DNA from 3 places in the Chryseobacterium sp. D764 genome. Region 3 is predicted to be linked to each of the others. Evidence: riboswitches for the same ligand, from Rfam matches in the RefSeq annotation. Region 3 holds a riboswitch; each other region holds the start of a gene.
The links. A riboswitch is a leader RNA that binds a small molecule or an ion and turns the genes downstream of it on or off. The one in region 3 is predicted to bind S-adenosylmethionine.

Region 1: another riboswitch for S-adenosylmethionine. It lies ahead of KYG33_RS16590 (SusC/RagA family TonB-linked outer membrane protein); the one in region 3 lies ahead of KYG33_RS13690 (TonB-dependent receptor plug domain-containing protein).
Region 2: another riboswitch for S-adenosylmethionine. It lies ahead of KYG33_RS17370 (alpha/beta fold hydrolase); the one in region 3 lies ahead of KYG33_RS13690 (TonB-dependent receptor plug domain-containing protein).

The regions. Positions count from the first base shown of each region.
Region 1 is NZ_CP079219.1:3,651,187-3,659,140, forward strand. Features, by position in the region: gene KYG33_RS16565 (LysM peptidoglycan-binding domain-containing protein) at 1-490, shown strand, start outside; gene fabD (ACP S-malonyltransferase) at 562-1,437, shown strand; gene KYG33_RS16575 (GYDIA family GHMP kinase) at 1,448-2,353, shown strand; gene pckA (phosphoenolpyruvate carboxykinase (ATP)) at 2,481-4,097, shown strand; gene KYG33_RS16585 (type II 3-dehydroquinate dehydratase) at 4,179-4,586, opposite strand; SAM riboswitch class I at 4,831-4,929, shown strand; gene KYG33_RS16590 (SusC/RagA family TonB-linked outer membrane protein) at 5,013-7,949, shown strand.
Region 2 is NZ_CP079219.1:3,812,735-3,820,688, reverse strand. Features, by position in the region: gene KYG33_RS17380 (O-succinylhomoserine sulfhydrylase) at 1-909, opposite strand, end outside; gene KYG33_RS17375 (ACT domain-containing protein) at 1,021-2,559, opposite strand; gene KYG33_RS17370 (alpha/beta fold hydrolase) at 2,559-3,503, opposite strand; SAM riboswitch class I at 3,570-3,676, opposite strand; gene KYG33_RS17365 (MGH1-like glycoside hydrolase domain-containing protein) at 3,865-6,480, shown strand; gene KYG33_RS17360 (OsmC family protein) at 6,551-6,970, opposite strand; gene KYG33_RS17355 (DUF58 domain-containing protein) at 6,998-7,954, opposite strand, start outside.
Region 3 is NZ_CP079219.1:3,022,183-3,030,136, forward strand. Features, by position in the region: gene KYG33_RS13675 (hypothetical protein) at 1-515, opposite strand, end outside; gene prfA (peptide chain release factor 1) at 598-1,683, opposite strand; gene KYG33_RS13685 (APC family permease) at 1,848-3,140, opposite strand; gene KYG33_RS13690 (TonB-dependent receptor plug domain-containing protein) at 3,148-5,571, opposite strand; SAM riboswitch class I at 5,666-5,771, opposite strand; gene KYG33_RS13695 (alpha-amylase family glycosyl hydrolase) at 6,042-7,954, opposite strand, start outside.

The DNA.
Region 1 (7,954 bases), 630 kb from region 3:
TCCGGCGGATATTCAGCCTGATCAGAATATGATGACAGGTCAGTCTGCACCGGTTATTGCTATTCTTGCTAATGATGATAATGCAGCAGGAGATGCTTTTGCCAACAGAATTATTGCTATTTCTAAGGAAGTACAGGGCGTGAAAGCGTTCAGTATGTTCTATTCTCCAACTTTTGAGAAAAAAGTTGATGAGCTGAGCCAGGCTAGTTTGGTCTATCTGATGGATAGAAAGATCAATACAGACGGTACCTTTGAAAAAGAAATACTGGCTGCTTACAAAAGCAAATACTGTAAAACTCCACCAAAATATGCTATCGTAGGTTTTGATGTTGTCAATGACATGTTAACCAGAGAGAATAAAAAAGGTGAAATCTTTAAACAGATGAATAAAGTTCAGACTCAGCTTGCTACAAAATTTGAGTTTGTAAAATCTAAAGCTAACGGTGCTTATGTAAACACGGGTTACAGAGTAATCAGACTGGTACCTTAACATGATTTATTGTTCTTTAAAAGAATATTGTTAACATTATAGTTATATTTGCATAATATTTAATTTAATACATGAAAGCACTTGTATTTCCAGGGCAGGGTTCTCAGTTCGTAGGAATGGGAAAAGAATTGTATGATTCTAGAAAAGATATTAAAGATCTGATGGAATCTGCCAATGAAATTTTAGGTTTCGACATTCTTTCCATTATGTTTAACGGAACGGACGCGGATCTAAAAAAAACAGAGGTTACCCAGCCTTCAATATTTATACATTCAGTAGCAGCATTAAAAGCCGTAAACGGTCTTGGTGCTGAAATGGTTGCAGGACACTCTTTAGGAGAGTTTTCAGCATTGGTTGCCAACGGAGTTCTATCCTTTGATGACGGTTTGAAATTAGTTTCCGAAAGAGCAAAAGCTATGCAGGCTGCTTGTGATGCCAATCCAAGTTCTATGGCTGCTATTTTAGGATTAGATGATGCTAAGGTTGAAGAAATCTGTGCGCAAATCAGTGGAATTGTTGTTCCTGCAAATTATAACTGCCCGGGACAATTGGTGATCTCAGGAGAAACACCAGCAGTAGAAGAAGCTTGTGCAAAACTGAAAGAAGCAGGTGCTAAAAGAGCATTGTTACTACCAGTAAATGGAGCTTTCCATTCACCATTGATGCAGCCTGCACAAGAAAGACTGGCAGCAGCTATCGAAAAAACAAAATTCAGAAAAGCAACTATTCCTGTATATCAGAATATCACTACAACAGCGGTAACGAATCCTGACGAAATCAAACAAAACCTGATCGACCAGCTTACCGGTCCTGTAAAATGGACGCAGTCTGTTCAGAATATGATTAAAGATGGGGCATCCAACTTCGTAGAAGTAGGACCAGGAAAAACCCTTCAGGGACTGATCAAGAAAATTGACGGATCAGTAGATGCTGCTTCTGCAATCTAACTAAAAATATATGAACGCGATATTTTCACCGGGCAAGCTTATGCTTACTTCAGAATATTTCGCAATCGACGGAGCTCTTGTCTTAGCGGTACCTACCAAGCTGGGACAAGAGTTTTTCTTTGAAGAAAAAGAAGATGAGAGGTCACTTATTCTTTGGGAGGCTTATCATCAAAACAAATTATGGTTGAGGGCGGTCATTGATTATAAAAACTGGCAGGTCTTAGAAACCAATATTCCATCAAGCGCTGAATTTATTGTCAAAACATTAAAGAATGTTCAGCAGCTTTCTAATACTAAATTCAAATTCAATCTTACTTACCACTTAAAAACTAATCTTCAGTTTCCTTCAGACTATGGTCTTGGTAGCAGTTCTACTTTGATGAACAATCTTGCAGAATGGGCTGAGATTGATCCTTTTCATCTTAATGCAATTAGTTTAGGAGGAAGCGGATATGATATTGCAGTGGCAAAAGAAAAATCTGCAGTTCTATTCCAAAGCAAACCTGAGATTAAATATGAGAAGGTAAATTTCAATCCTTCATTTAAAAATGAACTGATTTTTATTCATTTAAATCAGAAGCAGGATAGCAGAGAAGGGATCAACTTTTATAAATCAAAAAAGAAGTCTCCTGAATTGATTGAAGAATTTTCAAATATCACAAAAAAAATAATGTTATGCAGTGAATTGGAAAAATTTTCCGAATTAATGATGATTCATGAGCGTAAAATTGCTGATTTTCTTGAAATATCCACAGTTAAAGAAAAAATATTCTCAGATTGCCCTTCTTTTGTCAAAAGTTTAGGCGCATGGGGGGGAGATTTTGTAATGAGTGCCAAATTTGGGGACTACAAGAACTATTTTTGGGAGAAAGGTTTTACAACTATTTTTGAATGGGAAAATATAATTTATTTATAATCAAACCATTACGATCCTGTTTTTTTATTTGTCATTCTGACTTATATCAGTATATTTAAACCACCTTTAACAAATAATTAATATTATTTTTGTTGAAGTCAATAAAGAAATAGAAAATATAAGTAAAATGAAAAACACTAAAATCATCCAGGATTTAGAGAAATTAGGGATTAAAGGAAACTATGAAGTAGTGTACAATCCTTCTTATGAAGAATTATATCAGGCTGAAGTTTCTTCTGAAAATCAGGGATTTGAGAAAGCTGAACTTACAGAATCTGGCGCGGTATCAGTAAAAACAGGGATTTTCACAGGTCGTTCACCTAAAGACAGATATATTGTTCAGGATGATGTTACAAGAGATACAATTTTCTGGGATGGTAAAGTAAATTTACCTACATCAGCAGAAATTTTCGGTTCTTGTAAGGAACTAGTGATGAACCAGCTTTCTGAAGCTAAGAAGATTTATGTAGTAGATGCTTTTTGTGGAACAAATGCAGATACAAGACTTAAAGTAAGATTTATTGTTGAAGTAGCATGGCAGGCACATTTCGTGACAAACATGTTTATTCGTCCTTCTCACTACGAACTGGAAAACTTTGGTGAGCCGGATTTCACAGTAATCAACGGATCAAAAACAACAAACCCGAACTGGGAAGCTCAGGGATTAAACTCTGAGAACTTTATCATGTTCAACCTTACAGAAAAACTACAGATCATCGGAGGTACATGGTATGGAGGTGAAATGAAGAAAGGAATGTTTGCCATGATGAACTATTACCTTCCATTAAAAGGTATGGCTTCAATGCACTGTTCTGCAAACGTAGGAGAAAAAGGTGATGTTGCTTTATTCTTTGGTCTTTCAGGAACAGGTAAAACTACTTTATCGGCAGATCCTAAAAGATACCTTATCGGTGACGATGAGCACGGATGGGATAACAACGGAGTATTCAACTATGAGGGAGGATGCTACGCGAAAGTAATTGATTTATCAGAAGAAAAAGAACCGGATATTTTCAGAGCAATCAAGAGAGATGCACTTCTTGAAAACGTTGTAGTGAACAATGGAATAGCAGATTATACTGACGGATCTATCACAGAAAATACTAGGGTTTCTTATCCAATTTACCATATCAACAAAATTGTATTGCCTTCTAAAGCAGGTCATGCTAAGAAGATTGTTTATCTTTCTGCAGATGCATTCGGGGTACTTCCTCCGGTTTCCATCTTAAATGAAGATCAGGCTCAATACCACTTCCTTTGCGGTTATACATCTAAATTAGCCGGAACAGAAAGAGGAATCACAGAGCCTCAGCCATCTTTCTCACCTGCATTTGGTGAAGCATTCCTTACATTGCACCCAACAATGTATTCTAAAACATTGATCGGTAAAATGCAAGAGCACGGTGCTAAAGCTTATTTAGTAAACACAGGATGGAACGGTAGCGGAAAGAGAATTTCTCTGAAAGATACCAGAGCGATCATTGATGCAATCATTGACGGTTCTATTGATAATGCTCCTAAAACTCAGGTTCCAATCATGAACCTTGAGATTCCTACTGAATTACCAAACGTTTCTACAGGTATTTTAGATCCTAGAGATACTTATGAGAACGCTTCAGACTGGGAAGAAAAAGCAAAAGATCTTGCTTCAAGATATATCAAAAACTTTGAGCAGTACTGTGATACTGAAGAAGGTAAGAAATTAGTTGCTTCAGGACCTCAATTACAAGAACAAACTATCTAATAGTTATTTATAACATACAGAAAAGCCTCATCATCGATGAGGCTTTTTTATTTCTAATTTTTCGCAGATATTATTTGAAAATTACTTTAAGCTTAATATAGCCAATCTATATCCATCCATTCCAAAGCCAGATAAAACTGCATCCGTATTAGCAGCTGTCACAGACTTCTGTCTGAATTCCTCTCTTTTATAGATGTTGCTGATATGAACTTCTACTTTGGGTTTTCTGATATTTTTTAGACAATCAGCAATCGCATAGGAATAATGGGTGAAAGCTCCCGGATTAATTACTACGGCATCAAAATCATCTTTCTGAAGCCTGTTGATAAGCTCTCCTTCAATATTTGACTGATAATATTTTAATTCATGAGATTGAAACTCGGATTTTAAAATTTCCAAATAGTTTTCCATAGAGATATTTCCATAGATTTCCGGTTCTCTGGTACCTAACAAGTTGAGGTTAGGTCCGTTTATAATCAAAACTTTCATACTATAAAATTAAAAACTTTTTTTAATTAAATGCTCAAAAATTTCCGCACAAATTAACGTTCGTTCAATTGTATTATTAATAATGATATTTATCATGTTTGATAAAATGGTAATGATTGCAACTCCTTACAGTAATGGGTTTTATTAAAATCTTATGTTAATTTTTGAAAATTTATCATGAAAAATAATAAGTCTACTTGTTTTGTAGACTAAAAGTTTTTAGCTTTGCAACCATATTTCGATCGGCTTATAAAGAAAGATGGAGGGAACTGACCCTGTGAAATCTTGACAACCTACCCATTGGGCAAGGTGTTACGTTCAGCCTTTTAAGGAAAAATAAGCATTTGGTTTATCGTATTTATCGATGCCCTTTGCTGATTTTTCTGCAAAGGGCAAAATTTTAATATATGATAAATGAAATTGATTATGATTAGCAAAAATTTATTCGCTTTTAAAACTTGGATACCTCCGGTTGCTGCATTTTTTCTGGGAGTAACCAGTGTACATGCACAGAATTCTAAGCCGGAAAAGGACAGTCTTCATGAAAAAGAAATTGACGAAGTTGTAGTCGTAGCCTATGGAAAAGCAAAAAGAAACAGCTATACCGGTTCCGTTGCTACCATTTCCAGCGATAAGATCAACAACAGACCTGTAACCAATATTACCAAGGCATTGGAAGGGCAGGTTGCCGGGATTCAAACGACGAGTGCATCAGGACAGCCAGGAGCGGTTTCTACTATCCGAATTAGAGGGATTGGTTCTATAAGTGCTTCCAGTGATCCTTTATACGTAGTAGACGGAATCCCTTTTGATGGAAACCTAAATTCTATCAGTCCAAGTGATATTGAATCTATCAGTGTTTTGAAAGATGCCACTGCGAGTGCGTTGTATGGATCAAGAGGAGCAAACGGGATTATCATCATTACCACAAAATCAGGTAAAAAAGGAGAAGCTAGAGTTAATTTTAATATCAGCCAGGGATTCTCCGGAAGAGCCGTAAAAGATTACGAACAGGTAAATACAGATCAATACTTTCAATTATATTGGGAAGCCTTGAGAAACGGATATCAGTCCGGAAAAGTGTCTTCTCAACAGGCTGCACAGATGGCAACAGATAATCTTGTTTCTACACTTGGGATCAATCCATATGGAACAGGATATCCAAAACCGGTGGGAACCGATGGGAAATTATTACCCGGAGCATCACCACTTTGGAATGACGACTGGAGGGATATTTTGCAGAGAGTTGCTTCAAGAAATCAGGTAGATCTTGATATCAGCGGAGGAAGTGAGAAGAGCAATTATTTCTTTTCATTGGGCTATCTTGATGATAAGGGAATGGCTATTGAATCAGGATATAAAAGATACAATACCAGGTTAAAGATCAATTCTGAAGTAAAAAAATGGCTGAATGTTGGGGTAAACTTAAGCTATACAAACAGTATTCAGCAGGCGCCCACTTCTTCAGATTCCAATTCAAGTAATATCATCAATGCTGCAAGATTTATTCCTTCATTCTATCCTTATTACGAAAGAAATGCAAATGGAAGCTATATTTTGGGTGCAGATGGAAACCCGATTTATGATTTCGGAAAATACAGACCAACAAGTGCGCTTCAGAATCAAAATGCCGCGGCAACACTGCCATTAGACAAAAACGAAAATAAAGAAGATAACTTCTCAGGAAAAGGATTTATGGAATTCACTTTCTTACCGGAGTTGAAATTCAAGACAAGCTTTTCTGTTGATTTGGTGAATTATAACGGACATTATTATTCAAATCCATTGCTGGGACAAGGCGCTGAGATTGGAGGTTCAGTAACGAAAACCAATACCAGAACACTTTCTTATACAACCAGTAATATTCTGACATACGATAGGAAATTTGGGAAACACCATGTAAATGCTTTAGCAGGACATGAATTCTATAAATATGACTATCAGACGATTTCCGGAACAAGAAGCCAGTTTTCTCTCCCTTATTATTATGAACCGGATGCTGCTTCTTTACTGGGAAGCTTCAGTGGGAACAGTAATAAATTGAGCTTATTGAGTTTCCTTGGAAAAGTAGAGTATGACTACAATAATACTTATTTCCTGTCTGCATCAGGAAGAGCAGACAGTTCTTCAAGATTTGAAAAGGATAACAGATGGGGGAGATTCTGGTCAGTTGGAGGTTCATGGAAAATTTCCAATGAAGAGTTTGTAAAAAGCCTGAATGTCTTTAATCAGTTGACATTACGTGCCAGTTACGGAGGTCAGGGAAATGATAAATTACTTCGACCAAACGGACAGCCGCTTTATTATGCTTATCAGGAGCTGTACAGATTTATCAGTCTTGGTGGAGAACCGGGAACAACACTTGAAAAAACGGCTACCAATAATGTGAAATGGGAAACCAACCTTAATTTAAATGTAGGATTAGAATTCGCTGTTCTGAATAACAGAATTAAAGGAAATATTGAATATTTCAAAAGAAAAAGTCAGGATCTTCTATTTAACATGCCAGTGGCACCATCTCTGGGAATTAGTGATTATCCTGCCAATATTGGAACTATCCAAAATACAGGATTTGAATTTTCATTATTCACAACCCCAATTAAGAATGATAATTTCCAGTGGAATGTAGATGTAAACCTAAGCACCTTAAACAATAAAGTTACCAAGTTACCTTCAGGGCCACTTGTAGTGGGACAAACCAAGCTATTAACGGTAGGAGGTTCCGTATATGATTTCTATATTCCGGAATGGGTTGGGGTAGATCCAAGCAATGGAAAGCCATTGTGGAAAACGGTTTCTACAGATGCGAGCGGAAATTCAGTAGAAGGAACTACCTCAGAATATTCAAAAGCAACAAAACTCTTGCAGGGTTCTGCTTTGCCTAAACTGACCGGAGGAATCAGTACCAGCATTACCTACAAAAATTTTGATTTTTCAGGATTGCTGACATTCAAAATCGGTGGAAAAATTCTGGACAATGATTATACTTCCATCATGCACAACGGAAGTCTGGGAGGACGTGCATGGAGTGCTGAAATGTTAAACAGATGGACGCCTGATAATCCTAATACGGATGTTCCGGGCTTGAGTACAACAACAAATAACTGGACGTCAAACTCATCCAGATTCTTATACTCAGGGACATATGCAAGACTTAAAAATGTAAGCTTAGGATATACACTTCCTGAGGATTATTTTGAGAAAATCGGACTTAAAAAGTTCAGAATTTATATTCAGGCAGAGAATCTTTTAACCTTCTATAAACATAAGGGAATGGATCCTGAACAGGCTTTGGATGGAACCACCTATTACAGATACCCTGCAATGAGAACAATCACTTTTGGTCTTCAGGCAATACTATAACGTTT
Region 2 (7,954 bases), 790 kb from region 3:
ATTTCCTCCAAGCTTCATTTGCTTTTTAGCGACTTCATAACTTGGATGGGATTTCAGAAATGGATATTTTACTAATTCTACGTTCGGATGACTTTCTAAAAACTCAGCTACTTTCAATGCATTCTCACAGTGCTTTTCTACACGGATCGCCAATGTTTCTAAACTTTTTGATAATACCCAGGCATTAAAAGGAGATAATGCAGGTCCTGTATTTCTTGCGAAAAGATAAATTTCTCTGATCAGGTCTTCTTTTCCTACTGCTATTCCTCCTAACACTCTTCCCTGTCCGTCAATCAATTTCGTCGCTGAATGTACAACAATATCTGCACCATATTTGATCGGCTGCTGAAGATAAGGTGTTGCAAAGCAGTTATCTACAATAAAAATAAGGTTGTGCTTTTTCGCAATCTGTCCGAAGAACTCAAGATCCAGAATTTCAATAGCCGGATTGGTAGGAGTTTCAAGATATAAGATCTTTGTATTGGGCTTGATATATTGTTCAACATTCTCAGCATCTCTTGCTTTGAAATAAGAGGTTTCAATATTCCATTTCGGGAAATACTTAGTAAATAAAGTATGCGTAGATCCGAAAACTGACTGGCAGCTCACGATATGATCTCCGGCATTCAATAAAGCAGCAAATGTAGAATAGATGGCAGCCATTCCTGTAGCAAACGCATATCCTGCTTCTGCACCTTCCATCTTAGCAATCTTATCTGTAAATTCTGTTACGTTTGGATTAGAGAAACGGCTGTATAAATTCTTTGGTTTTTCTTCTGCAAAGCTTGCTCTCATATCTTCCGCATCCTGAAATATAAAACTGGAAGTAAGGTATAATGGTGTAGAATGCTCGTCAAACTGACTTCTTTCAGTCTGGGTTCTTATTGCTGATGTTTCAAAATTTTCCATATAGTTTTAATTGATCAATTTTACATTGTAACCATCAGATTCTTCGCTATGCTCAGAATGACAATTGCCGTTATGGTTACACTGCCAAATTGATAGATGTTAGATTAAATATTATTTAGTTTCACTTACTCTTAAAATATCTCCGAATACTCCTCTGGCTGTTACCTGTGCACCTGCTCCTGCTCCCATGATAACGATAGGATTTTCACCATAGCTTTCTGTGTAAATTTCAAAGATTGAATCTGAACCTTTTAATTGTCCTAAAGCTGAAGTTGCCGGAACAGAAATCAATTTTACATCTAACTCACCTTTATCTTTCTGCAGATCACCATGCAAATCACCTACATATCTCAATACATGCCCAGGCGCCTGATTTTCTTTTATTTTCTGATACTCTTCGTCCAGTTCTTCAAGTCTTGAAAGAAATTCTGATTTTGAAACCTCAAGCAGACTTTCCGGAACCAGATTTTGAATATTGATATCTCCGAATTCATTAATTAAGTCTAATTCTCTCGCCAGAATCAATAATTTTCTTGCTACGTCATTTCCCGATAGGTCTTCTCTTGGATCCGGTTCTGTGTATCCTTTTTCCAAAGCTTCATTGATAATGGTTGAAAATTTATCGTCTCTTAAAGAAAAATTGTTGAAAACATAGCTTAATGTTCCGGAGAATACTCCTTTGATTCTGGTGATATTTTCTCCTGAAAGGTGTAATAATTTAATCGTATCAATTAATGGTAAACCTGCCCCCACATTGGTTTCATACAGATAACGTCTGTTGTTTTTATTCAACGTATATCTTAGTTTTCTGTATTCTTCAATCGGAAGGGTATTAAAAATCTTGTTTGAAGAAACCAGATCAAATCCGTTTTCTGCCAGAGCATGATAGTTTTTCACAAAATCCTTACTTGCCGTGTTATCAACAACGATAAGGTTCTCCAGCTGGTTTTCGTTGGAGAAATTAATCAGCTCCTGAACACTCGAAGGATGTTCTGCAGTCAAAACCTCATCGCTCCAATTCGCATCAAATCCTTTTTTGTTGAAAGCTATTTTCTTTGAATTGGCTACTGCAACAACTTTAAGATCTATTTTTTTACGTCTTTTTATTTCTTCTGAAGATTCCAATACCTGTTGTATCAGAGTTTTTCCTACATTTCCGTGACCTATAATTGCTAAATGAACTGTCTTTGGCTTTTTGAAAATTTCAGACTCGATGATATTTCTGGTTTTTTCATCCTGTGAAGAAGTTACTACGATGTTGACTCTGTTTTCTCCCGCAACCTGATTCAAAAGTAATGGGAAAACATTGTTTCTTGCCAGCTCAGCAAAGACTTTATTGAAATCTTCTGCTACAAAACCGATCACAGAAACATTATTGATACTATAGATCTGAGAAACTTTTCCAGATTTTCTTTCTGCTTCAAACTCATCAATAAGACAAGCAACTGCTTTTTCTGCATCAATTTCCTGAACCAAGATAGAAATTCCGTTTTCTATGGCCTGCTGGGAAATTACTCCTACACTGATACGCGCTAAGGTAAGCGCTTTAAAAATTCGTCCGTCAATCCCGATTTCTCCCAGGAAATCTTCTCCTTCAAATTTGATGATTGATCTGTTCTTCAAAAATTTTATTTCGTTAGCATTTTTCATTACTTCTGTAAAATGTTTTTAATGATATTATTTAATTGTTGATATTCCATTAAGAAGGCATCATGCCCGTGTATAGATTGGATCTCGTGGTAAGAAACATTCTTATTTTTCTCTTTTAAGTTTTCAAAACACATTCGGATTTCAGAAGCAGGAAAGAATAAGTCTGTATCTACGGAGATCATGTGCATTCGTGCCTGTATTTTATCCAGTGATGGTTCATCAGCATTAATATTCATCAAGAGATGATTCATCAGTTTGTACGCTTTTAAACTAAATCTTTCGTTTAGTGCATTACCATGATAAACCAACCAGTCTTCTGATTCCAGACATTGTTTGTCCTGGTTATATTGGTTTTGAAATCTGTCATTGAGCGACTGTGGTGTTCTATAACACAGCATGGCATGAATTCTTGCTTTCTGTAATGGTTCTTCTTTATCATTCAATAAAAATTTCTGAACCAGACATTGTGCATGAAGCCAGTCGTGTGTTCTGTAATCACAGGCAATAGGAATAAATACTTCTGCAAGATCCGGCTGCTTGGCAAGCATTTCCCAGGCAATTCCTCCTCCCAGAGAGCCCCCAATAATGGCGTATAGATTTTTGATATGTAAAGCTTCAAGCCCTTTTAGAAATATCGCGGCGATATCTGAAGGCGTGAAATCTTCATAATCTTCAATTAAAAAATTGTCATAACCGTTTCCGGGTATATTGAAACACAGAACCGTATATTGATTGGTATCAACAATCTGATTTTCTCCTACCAATTGTTTCCACCAACCTTTTTCTCCGGATACATCTGAGTTTCCGGTAAGTGCATGATTGATTAAAACAATGGGTGCTGTAAACAGATCTTTCCCAAAAAGCTGATAGCTTAACGGGATATGGTATTCCTTTTGGGAATTGGTTTGATACGAAAGATTTATATAGTTTAGTTCTGTTTTCAATTCTATTATATTTTAATACAAATACAATTGAAAATGCCACAGGAAATGGCTGAAAAGAACTTCAGTAAGTTATCTGTCCAAAATACTTTGGTAGAACGTAGCACCTTCTTTGCTTGCGCAAAGGGTTGCTAAGGTTTCATAGGGTCTAATCCCTCAACCTTTCTTGATAACATTTTCAATATTTGAATGAACGAATGGTGCAAAGGTAGTTCTTTTCTTTTAATTTCAAAAAAAAAATATTTTAATATTTAAAAAAGCCCTTAAATACAAGTATTTCAAAACTATATTAATAATTGTTCAGATGAAAAAAATTGGAATTATTTTTCAAAAAAACTAACTTCGTATGGAAAAATGATGAGATATGACCGCCGAAAAAGAAAGATTACAAGATACTAAATGGAAAAACTGGGGACCTTATGTAAGCAACCGACAGTGGGGAAATGTACGTGAAGATTACAGCTCAAACGGGAATGCCTGGGATTTTACCAATCATAATAATGCTGAAAGCTATGCTTACCGCTGGGGAGAAGAAGGCATCGCCGGAATTTCTGATGTAAAGCAACTTTTCTGTTTTGCTTTTTCATTCTGGAACAAGAAAGATAAAATGGTAAAAGAACGATTCTTCGGATTGAGTAACCCTCAGGGAAATCATGGTGAAGACATCAAAGAAATCTTTTATTATCTGGACAATACGCCTACTCACAGCTATATGAAGGTGGTGTATAAATATCCGATTAATGAATTTCCTTACGATGATCTTGTTATAGAAAACGGAAAACGAAGCAAAAAAGAACCGGAATATGAGATTTTTGATACCGGAATTTTTGATAACGATGAATATTTTGATATTTTCATTGAATACTGTAAAGCCGATCACAACGATATCTTAGCCAGAGTCACCGTTTGTAATCGAAGCCAGCATGAGGCTCCTATTCTGGTAGCTCCCACAATCTGGTTCAGAAACAACTGGAAATGGGGATACAATACTTATAAAGGAGAGGTTAATGCGTCTCATGACGGAAGTATTAATATTGGTCATGACAGTATTTCGATCAAAAAGCTATATTCCCGAAACTCAAATGCACAGAGTGTATTTTGTGATAATGAAACCAATACTTCCAAACTTTACGGAGCTCCCAAAGCAGAGAATACTTATTTCAAAGATGGAATCAATAATTTTATTATTCATCAGGGAGATACTGTAAATCCTGAAAAAAGAGGAACAAAAGCTTCTTTTCTTATTGATGAAATTATTGATGCTGGGGAATCAAAAGTTTTTGAGTTCAGGTTGTCTCCTGACGAAATGGATGAACCTTTTGACAGTTTTGATCATATTTTCAATATCCGTCAAGCTGAAGCTGAAGAGTTTTATAACGATATTCAGAATGATACAGTAAATGAAGATGAAAGAAATGTTCAGCGACAGGCTTTTGCAGGGCTTCTTTGGAATAAACAGTTCTATCATTACAATATCGGAAAATGGTTGAAAGGAGATCCCAATTTTGAGGCTCCAAGAAATTTCAACGAATATGTAAGAAATACAGAATGGAATCATCTTCATAATAAGGATATCATTTCCATGCCTGATAAATGGGAGTATCCATGGTATGCTACGTGGGATCTGGCATTTCACTGCGTCCCTTTCTCCATTATAGATGCGGAATTCGCCAAAGGACAGCTTTTATTACTTACCAAAGAATGGTACATGCATCCTAACGGACAGCTTCCTGCTTATGAATGGAACATGAGCGATGTAAACCCGCCTGTACATGCCTGGTCTTGCTTCCGTGTTTTTAAGATTGATGAAAAAAACAATGGAAAGCCGGATTTATTATTTTTAGAAAAAGTCTTTCAGAAGTTGTTGCTGAATTTTACATGGTGGGTCAACAGAAAGGATAAAAATGGTAAAAATATTTTCGGAGGCGGCTTCCTTGGTCTAGATAATATTGGTGCTTTTGACCGGAATATGGAACTAAAGGACGGTCAGCATCTTGAGCAGGCAGACGGAACAAGCTGGATGGCGATGTATGCATTGAATATGATGCGTATTGCGATGGAACTTGCCCAATATTATCAGGTATATGAGGATATGGCGATCAAGTTTTTTGAACATTATCTTTATATCGCTGAAGCTATGGAAAACCTGGGTGAAGGAACAAAAGGCTTGTGGAATGAAGAAGACGGATTCTTCTATGATGTATTGCAGCTTGGAAACGGAGACAGTGTTTCTTTGAAATTAAGAAGTATTGTCGGCTTAATTCCTTTATTCGCAGTAGAAATTGTGGATCACAGGCTGTTGGAAAAGATGCCTAATTTCAAAACCAGAATGGAATGGATCCTAAAAAATAAGCCGGAACTCACCAAGCTCGTTTCTCATTGGGATGAGGAGGGACAAGGCAGAAAACATCTGATGAGTATTTTACGTAAAAACAGATTAACAAAGGTTCTTACAAGAATGCTTGATGAAAAAGAATTTCTAAGCTCTTACGGAATCCGTGCTATGTCTAAAGTATACGAAGAAAATCCTTTTGTATTCTCTGTGCATGGAGCCGAAAATATGGTATACTATACTCCTGCAGAAAGTGACAGCCGAATGTTTGGTGGAAACAGCAACTGGCGTGGGCCGATCTGGTTTCCTATCAATTTCCTGATTGTTGAAAGCCTGCAGCGTTTTCATTATTATTATGGAAACAGTCTTAAGGTAGAATTTCCAACAGGAAGCGGCGATAAAAGAAATCTTGATGAAGTCGCTCAGAATATCAGCAAAAGGCTCTGTTCAATATTTTTAAAGGATGAACATGGGCAAAGGGCTTTCAACGGAGGCAATCCAAAATTCAATTACGATGAGCATTTCAGAGATTATATCACCTTCTTTGAATATTTTCATGGTGATAACGGCCGTGGTGTAGGGGCTTCTCACCAGACAGGATGGACTGCCACTGTGGCGAAACTGATAAAACCAAGACTTACCTTTTAATCAGCAATGAGTAATAAATAATAAAAAAGCCGGATGAGTCATCCGGCTTTTTCTATTTTTAAATAAGAGATTAAATTTTTTCTCCGTTTACATAGACTTCATATCCGATTTCTACATTCGGTTCTAACGTTCTTGATACGGAACAGTATTTTTCAAAAGAAAGTTCTGCTGCCTTTAATGCTTTTTTAGGATCAATTTCTCCTTCTAAAAGGAACTTAACATTAATGGATTTAAAAGGTTTTGCTTCATCTACCTGTACTCTTTCTCCTTCTACTTCTGCCTGAAAACTTTTGATATCCTGACGCTGCTTCTTTAAAATAGAAACCACATCAATTCCGCTGCAGCCCGCGACTGCCATCAGTACACTTTCCATTGGAGAAACGCCTTTTGCTCCCGGCTGGGAAGTATTATCCAGAAGAATAGAATTTCCTTGTGCATTTGTACATTCAAATAAAAAATCGTCGTTTATTCTGTTAAGTGTAATTTTCATTATTTATTGCTTATTGCTTTTGCAAAGTTATAAAATTCCTCTCGCTTTTATCTCAAGATATTTATTGATAACATCGATATTCAAATTTTCCGGAAGTGTATATACGGTATAGATTCCATATTTGCGAAGTTCCTGGATGATCAGTTTCTTTTCAAACTCAAATTTCTCAGCAATGATCTCATCATAGATTTCCTGCATATTTTCAGGATTTTTGTTGATCAGCGTCTGCAATTCTGAATTTTTGAAGAATACAACTACCAGCAAATGGTTTTTTGCGATTCCACGTAGATATTTCAGCTGTCGGTTCAGTCCGTCCAATGTTTCAAAGTTGGTAAAAAGCAGAATTAAGCTTCTTTGATTGATAGAATATTTTACATCCTGATACAGGCGGTTGAAATCACTTTCAAAGAAATCTGTTTTAATATTATAAAGCGCTTCAGAGATTTTTTTCAGCTGCCCGGATTTATTATCGGCTGCAATTTTATTTTCAGCTTTCTTGGAAAAGGTCATCATACCGGCTCTGTCTCCCTTTCTCAAAATAATATGAGAAAGTGCCATTGTTGCATTGATGGAATAATCCAGCAAGCTTAATCCATTGAAAGGCATTTTCATGGTTCTTCCTTTATCAATCAGCATAAAAATACGCTGTGATTTTTCATCCTGAAACTGGTTTACCATCAAACGGTTGGTCTTGGAAGTAGCTTTCCAGTTGATCGTTCTGATATCATCTCCGGGAACATATTCTTTGATCTGCTCAAATTCCATCGTGTGTCCCAGCTTTCTGACTCTTTTGATTCCACCTAATAGAAATTCACTTTGAATGGCCATCAGCTCATATTTTCTGAGATGAATAAAGGATGGATAAGATGGCAGCATAGCATCCTTCTGAAAAATAAATCTTTTTGAAATTAAACCTAATGGTGAAGATGCGTAAATATTCAAACCTCCGAAATGATATTCTCCTCTTTCCTTAGGTTCTAATGA
Region 3 (7,954 bases):
TGAACCGCCTGAATCAAATATTTCTTAAGGTCTTCTGCTTTTATTTTATTGAGATCACCCTTGGGTCCGGAAGTTAATTTTGAGGGAACCAGGAAGCTTACGGAATAACTTATTTCTGCAATTTTTTGTCCTTCAATATATTCATTCGGGACAACTTTTACATTTTTAATTGTCAGTTTTCCTGTTTTAAAATTCCCAAACATTGCGGTAAAGTACTCCTCCGCTTCTTTTTTACATGCTGCAGCCGTTGCCTTAGGGAAAGCAGACAGAAAATTCTCTACACTCCCATCCATCATTTCTTTTGACGTTTCTTTAAAATCTACCTGGTAAGCATTCTGTCCTTCCACTGTTGGTTTTAAGTAATCATTCAGTTTATTCAACGCCGCTTCATCATTATTCACAAAAGTTCCGAAAAATAATTCGAAGGCTTCTTTGGGCTTCTTCACTTCAGTTTGAGCCATAAGATGCTGCCCTATCATGGTAAGCAGCAGTAAAATAATTTTGTAGTTTTTCATAGTTAATATTTTTATGTTTAGTTATTTGAAAAAACAAAGCCCCTGAAGGATCAGAGGCTTTATTCTTATTTTGTTTTTAATTTTAATAATTTTCTTCTTCCCCCTTCATTTTCTCTGCATTTTCTGCCATGATTACGGCATCAATCATTTCAGAAATATCTCCATTCATGTAAGCATCCAGATTATACATAGACTTGTTGATTCTATGATCTGTAACTCTTCCCTGAGGGTAATTGTATGTTTTAATTTTTGCAGAACGGTCACCGGTAGAAACCATAGATTTACGTTGTGCAGCAATATCTCCCTGTACTTTCTGCAATTCGATATCGTATAATTTTGTTCTTAGCATCTCCATTGCCAGTTCACGGTTAGCTAACTGAGAACGAGCCTGTTGACATACCACTACCATCCCTGAAGGTTTGTGGGTAAGCTGAACTTTCGTTTCAACTTTGTTTACGTTCTGACCTCCGGCACCTCCTGAACGGGATGTCTGCATTTCAATATCAGCAGGATTCAGTTCAAAATCTACTTCTTCAGCTTCCGGAAGAACAGCAATTGTAATGGCAGAAGTATGTACTCTTCCCTGAGATTCTGTTTCAGGTACACGCTGTACACGGTGAACTCCGGATTCGAATTTCATGATTCCGTAAACGCCTTCTCCTTCCACTTTCATGATCAATTCCTTGTATCCTTTGGCAGCTTCGTTAGAGTCTGTTACCTCATGTCTCCATCCTTTTGTTTTAAAATACATGGTATACATTCTGTACACGTCCTCTACAAAAATAGCGGCTTCATCACCACCTGTCCCGGCACGTAATTCCACAATAACGTTTTTGTCGTCAGCAGGATCTTTAGGGATCAGTAATACTTTCAGCTCTTCTTCCAATCCTGGAAGTTTAGCCTGAGCTTCCAGCTTTTCTTCTTTAGCAAGATCTACCAAATCTCTGTCTGAGCCGTCTGCAATAATTTCTTCAGATTCTTCAATACTGTCCAGTGCTCCCTTGTACTGATCGTAAACTCTTACAATTTTTCCCAAATCACTATATTCTTTGTTCAAAGAAGAATATCTTTTTTGGTCTGAAATGACATCAGGCTGTATAATAAGGTCTGCAACCTCATTATATCTTTGTTTTATAGCTTCTAATTTTGGAATTAATGATTTAGACATTGTAGAAATTTTGTGGGTGCAAAGATAAGGATTATTAATTCAAAATTAAAATTACTGAGCATCATAAATTTTTGAGCATTAGGGATAAAGGGGGCTAAACTGTAAAAAGGTGAATTTATCAATTGTATATTAACCTTTCTATGCCATTAAGGTTTGTTTTGATGTTATTTGGAAAGTCTCCTGTCAACCCAATATAAAATAATTCCTACAGCAATAATTCCTACTCCTATAAGACTTTCTTTAGGATTATGAATAAATGTAAAATAGAGAATATAGATACTGAACAATAGAAAAACGGCTGGAAAAATATGGAAAGCATTGGATTTAAAAATTTTCCTGTCTTTTTTCTTCAGGAAGAATACGGTAGAAATCGCCAGACTTGCAAAAAGCTGTAAAATAAAGGCTGTGTAAACAAAGATTTCTTTAAAACTTCCGGTGAGAATAATAACCACAGCAATAACTGCATGGGCAAAAATAGCTCTTACGGGAATTCCTCTTGCATTACCCGCTGATAACGGTTTCCAGATGTAAGTATGTTTTGCAAAAGCCTGTGTCAATCTTGAACCTACCCATAAATATCCGCTAATTGTTGCAACCAGCTGCAGCGCAATAAAAATATTGACAATCTTTCCAAAGATAGGCCCCAGCATATTGACAGCAGCTTCCCCCATTACGTCTTCTTTTCCTGCCAACTGACTCACAGGAGCATGTTTCAGCATAATATAATTCACCAAAATATAGCTTATCGTCACGAAAATAGTTCCAATGATCAAAGATTTGGGAAGGTTTTTCTGGACGTCTTTTATTTCTCCTGCGATGTAGGAAGCAGAATTCCAGCCTGTATAAGAATAGGTAACAAACACCAGAGACGTAGCAAAGGCAGGAAGCATGATCTCATTCTGCCAGCTGTCACTGAAATTCAGACTGTTGCCAATCTGTGTAGATTCTGAAAGCCCAACTCCCAGAATAACCAGTACAATAATAAAGGCTATCTTGATGAATGTAAAAAAGTTATGAAACCTGCTGGATGTTTTTAAACTGAATGACAATGCCACTGCTACCAGAAAAATAGCGGCAATTGCAAACCCATTTCCAAAAGAATAATTGAATACGGAAAGGTATTTCGACATTGCCAATGCAGCCAGCGCAACCGGAGAGGAAAATCCGATGATGAGTGAAACCCAGCTTATCAGATATCCGAACAGCGGATGATAGGTTTCTTTAAGATAGATAAAATCACCTCCGTTTCCTTTGAAATGTGAGCCTAATTCGGCATAGCAAAAAGCCCCGAATAAGGCGAGAATTCCTCCAATGCTCCATAACAGGAAAATACTGTAGGTATTGGTAATATCGGATAACTGAAATCCCAGGGTTGTAAAAATCCCTGTTCCTATCATATTGGAAACGACGATGGCTGCTGCTGTTTTCCAGCCAATCTGATGTGAGGTAGTACTCATTTAATGATTAAAAATTAAAATTAAGCCTTCCGAAGAAATAATTCCCCAGTGTTCCCATCTGAACTGGCGCATATTTGAATACTCCATAGTATGAATTTTCATAAATCTGGCGATCCGGAAAAACATCAAATACATTGTTGGCCCCTACTGTAAAGTTGATACTTTTTGTGATATCATATCCAATACTGATGTCCGTAACTACTTTTGGGGAGAATTCCTGAACGCCTCCAAATGGATAACCATCTCTTATTACTTTACCAAAATAGGTATTTCTCACGAGAAAATTGAACTTCCCGATTCCATAATTTAATCCAAATGAAGCTTTTGTTTTTGGAGACAGTGTTTCAATGATATTGATCTGATCCGGACCAAAAAACTGATTTTGAGGAGTTCCTAAGTTTTCCGGAAAATGAAAGTCTGTAATTTTAGTTTCTGTATAATTTCCGGCAAGATTCATATTTAATTTTCCGTTACCAAGAATCCAGTCATAAGAAACCACTACATCTACTCCTTTCGTTTCTGTATCAATGGCATTGGCGAAGAACCTTCCGCTTTCCACCTTAAACTGGTCTAGTCTTGGGTCTGTTATATTACTGGTAATCACAATTCTGTCTTTCACTTTAATCCAGTATCCATCTATAGCGACCGTTAAATTGTGTAAAGGTTTCAGGGTAAATCCCGCACTCGCGTTGACAGAAGTTTCCTGTTTGAGTTTATCAAATCCCAGAATTCTGGCGGCTTCGCTATCGTTACTGAATATTCCTTTGGTAACAATCTTTGAGCCTGAAGTAGAAATATCCGCATATGAATTATTGAAATACTGCTGCTGAAGGGAAGGTGCCCTGAATCCTGTTCCAACGGCAGCTCTTATTGCATAATTTTTTACGAACTCATATCGAACGGCAAGCTTTCCATTCAACGTATTTCCGAAATCTGAATAATTTTCAAATCTGGCAGCGGCGTCAATATTTAATTTTTTATCTAAATCATAGGAAACATCCGCATACACAGCAGTTGAGTGTCTGTCTTTTTTCAAGGTATTGTTTGGAGAAAACCCGATAAAAGATTGAGATCCACCCGCACCCAATACTGTTGACCCTTCTGTAGCTACATTTCCATTGATATCATATTGGGTATAAGAAGCTTCATCCCCTGGTTTGATCTGGTATTGTTCAAACCTGAATTCTCCCCCAAATGCGATATTGAAACGGTTTATACTTTTGGAAACATCAAGATTCACGGTATTCTGAAGAAAACTATGGGCTCCTGCATAAAACCGGGTTGGCGATTTTACCCCGAGAGAAGCATTATTGGTATTGCTTACATTATAATTGAAGGTATTACTTCCGAATGTGTTGCTTAGATCTAATACCCAATCATTGACATTATATTTTGCTCCTACAGCATAGGAAATATCATATACCTGAGATCCAAGAGTTGCCTGAAAGCCGTTCGGATAAATGGATGAAACCACATTGGATGTTTCGCTCGGCAGTCTTCTGAAACCAAAGCCTTTTCCTTCTTTGATACTAAAACCTCCGAAAGAATAGATTTTAAATTGATCGTTAAAAGGATATTCTGCATTGAAAAACAACTGTCCCTGCCTGATCTGCGCATCTCCAATCTGGAAATTGAAATCATCACGTGACAATCCCCGCTCCTTAATCTTCGCATCATCTGCAGCTCTTGCCGCTTCAGGATCATTTGCAAAGGCGTAAGCGAAATTATCTCCGAAAATATCTAGATCGTGATTTTGAGTTCTTGTGGTTTTTCCTCTGTGGCTTAATTGTAGAGAAAGGTTGATATAACCCTCTTTTTTTCCTAATGAAGTACCATAATTGGCTCCTGCCTGATAGGTATCTCCATCATTTCTCCCGGTCAATCCATACGTAAGACTTGCTGAGGCTCCCGTATTTTTTTTAAGAATAATATTGATCACTCCTGCAATGGCATCAGAACCGTATTGTGCTGCAGCTCCGTCCCTTAACACTTCTATTCTATCAATAGCAATAACAGGAATTGTACTCAGATCTGTTCCTACAGAGCCATTCCCCACGGTATTCTGATAATTGACTAAAGAAGTGGTGTGTCTTCTTTTCCCGTTCAGCAATACGAGAACCTGATCAGGGCCCATTCCTCTTAAGGTTAAAGGATCAATATGTTCCGTACCATCAGAAGCAGACTGTCTTACGGAATTAAACGATGGGATAACATAATTCAGAAGATCCTGAGCAGTCATTTGCGGAGAACTCCTTTGAATTTTGTCAATATTGATAACATCTACAGGAACCGGTGTTTCCAGTTTTGTTCTTTTTACATTACGGTTTCCAACGATAACAATATCTTCTATTTGTTTTCCTTTCTCCTCATTCTCCTGAGCAGCAACCAAAATTGCCCCAAGCAATAATACAGCTGTACTTAATTTTTTCATTTTTGTTCTTGCCAATTAATAATTACAGTCTGACGGATTTTTCCGCAGATATACAAGACTTCAAGAAATGGAATTCATATAAGAATATTGACTTCGCTTATCTCCCCCTCAGGGTTGGAATTAGCACCTTTACACTTCTCGAATCGTGCAGGTTGCTAAGGTTTCTTTGGGCCAAATCCCTCCACCTTTCTTGATAAATCTACTGCAAAAGTAGACTATTTTTTTAAATAGACAAAAAAGGCAAATCTGCTACACTGCAAATTTGCCTTTTATTATTTTATAGAACTTGTTTAAAGTTTTATTTTTGAAACATTAAGATTATAGTAAGGCGATAAGAGTATTAAGATAAGCTTCGCCTTAAGCTTAAAAATCAGAATGATTCATCTTAACTACACTTTATTTCTTAAATCCTTCTTAATGGTTTCAATATATCCTACATTTTTAAGTCTAAACAACTTCATAATTTGTTTTTATCTGATTATCATCTTTTGAATGGCAATTCCGGTTTCCGATTTCAACTGCACCAGATAAGTTCCTGCAGGATAACTGACTTTCATTTCATAAGTTCCGTTTTCTTTATTCAGTTTGAATGAATCCAGTTTTTTACCCGTCATATCAAAAATCAAAATTTCTCCGTTTTTTGCTTTATTAAAAATTAATTTCGCCACTCCGTTTTGTATTGGATTATCAGCGATCTGAAGTGATAATTTATTTACAGTATTTGGATCTGTTGTTGACAGTGCACCTCCATAATTCCCGAAAATCCTGAATTCTCCTGGCTGTAAAGTTATCGGAGCCGTGGTAGAGGCGATATTCGAAATACTGTCATCCATGAGATTCTGCCATTGCCCTGTGTAAGGAAAGAAAGGAACAACATTTTTTGCAGATATATCATAATTGGCCAGTACGACAACATTTTTTATCCCGGTTGTAATAGCCGAATCATAGAGATAAATTCTTGTGATCAATCCGTCCGGATCATTAGCCAGATTATTGGATTCTATACTGTACGTTTTAGTTTTAAAAACCTGATGGGTATTTCTGATCGTGATTATTTTAGCCCATATATCATATACAGCTTTTCTGTTTACGTTGGTATCATAGTTTAAAGTAAATGCAACAGGCTTTTCATCCGTTCTGCACCCGTTATTGATAGTACCGTCAGCACATCTGTTGATACTGAATTCATATCCTAATTCCCCAAACTGCCAGATCATTTTCGGACCTGGAATAGTAAAGAATGTCGCACCGAAAGTTTTCATTCTTTCAAGAGCTGTATTAAGGTTTTTAACGTCATAGCTACCGTTCGCAGCACCATATGCAAGATTTTTAAACATCAATCTTTCTTCATCATGACTTTCTCCGTACCCTACAGCACGCATATTGGTAAACCCATGAAGACTATGGTTCATTCTGTCATAATTACTGTTGTCTTTATATCCCATGGTATTCTGGTTATAAGGCTCCGTTTGTTTATTCCAAAGCATCACTCCTTTTCCCTCTGCTACCCTGTAGTTTGCCCATTGCTGTTCTTCTGCATCCGTTCCCAGATGCTCAAAAATCATGTAAGAATTGGGATCGATTGCCCACTGTCTGTCTGCATAATGTTTCATGATATCCACTCTGTCCTGCTGATAAGCGTTGGTGCATGCTTCATCATTTTCGGAGCAGCTTTGGGTAAATCCTTTTGTTAAATCCCAGCGGAATCCGTCAATGTGATATTCTGTCAGCCATTGTTGAAGACATCTTTCAACGTAATATTGAGTTGAAAGGCTTGTATGATTAAAATCGTTAAATACATTGTATGAATGTTTCGGGACCTGATTGAAATAAGGATTGTTTGGAGCAACATCCCCGTAACCGTCTCCATCAGGATCTACATTCCAAAGCCTTACCAGAGAAGAACGTCCTGTTGCATGGTTAAATGCGACGTCCAGAATAACTGCAATTCCGTTCTGGTGGCAGATATCTACAAATTCTTTGAATTTTTCGGGGGTTCCATAAGCTTTGTCCAATGCATAATGGAAAGAAGTATTGTATCCCCAGGAAAGGTTTCCGTCAAATTCCATGATGGGAAGTAATTCTATTGCATTGATCTTTAGATTTTTTAAATAAGAAATTTTATTGATCAGAGACTGCCAGTTCTTTTCCTGTGTAAAATCTCTCAATAATAATTCGTAGACCACCAGATCTTCTTTCGCGGGTCTCTGAAAACTGGTTGTCTGCCAGTTATAGGCTGTCTGCCCCGTTTTAAATGTTGAAACTTCAAAACCTTGTCCGGCAGGAAATGCAGGTAAATTCGGATAGGTAGAAGCTGAGATCCACGGATCATCATAAGAAGATAAGATCTGGGGTGAATAAGGGTCTGCCACTTTTCTCAGAT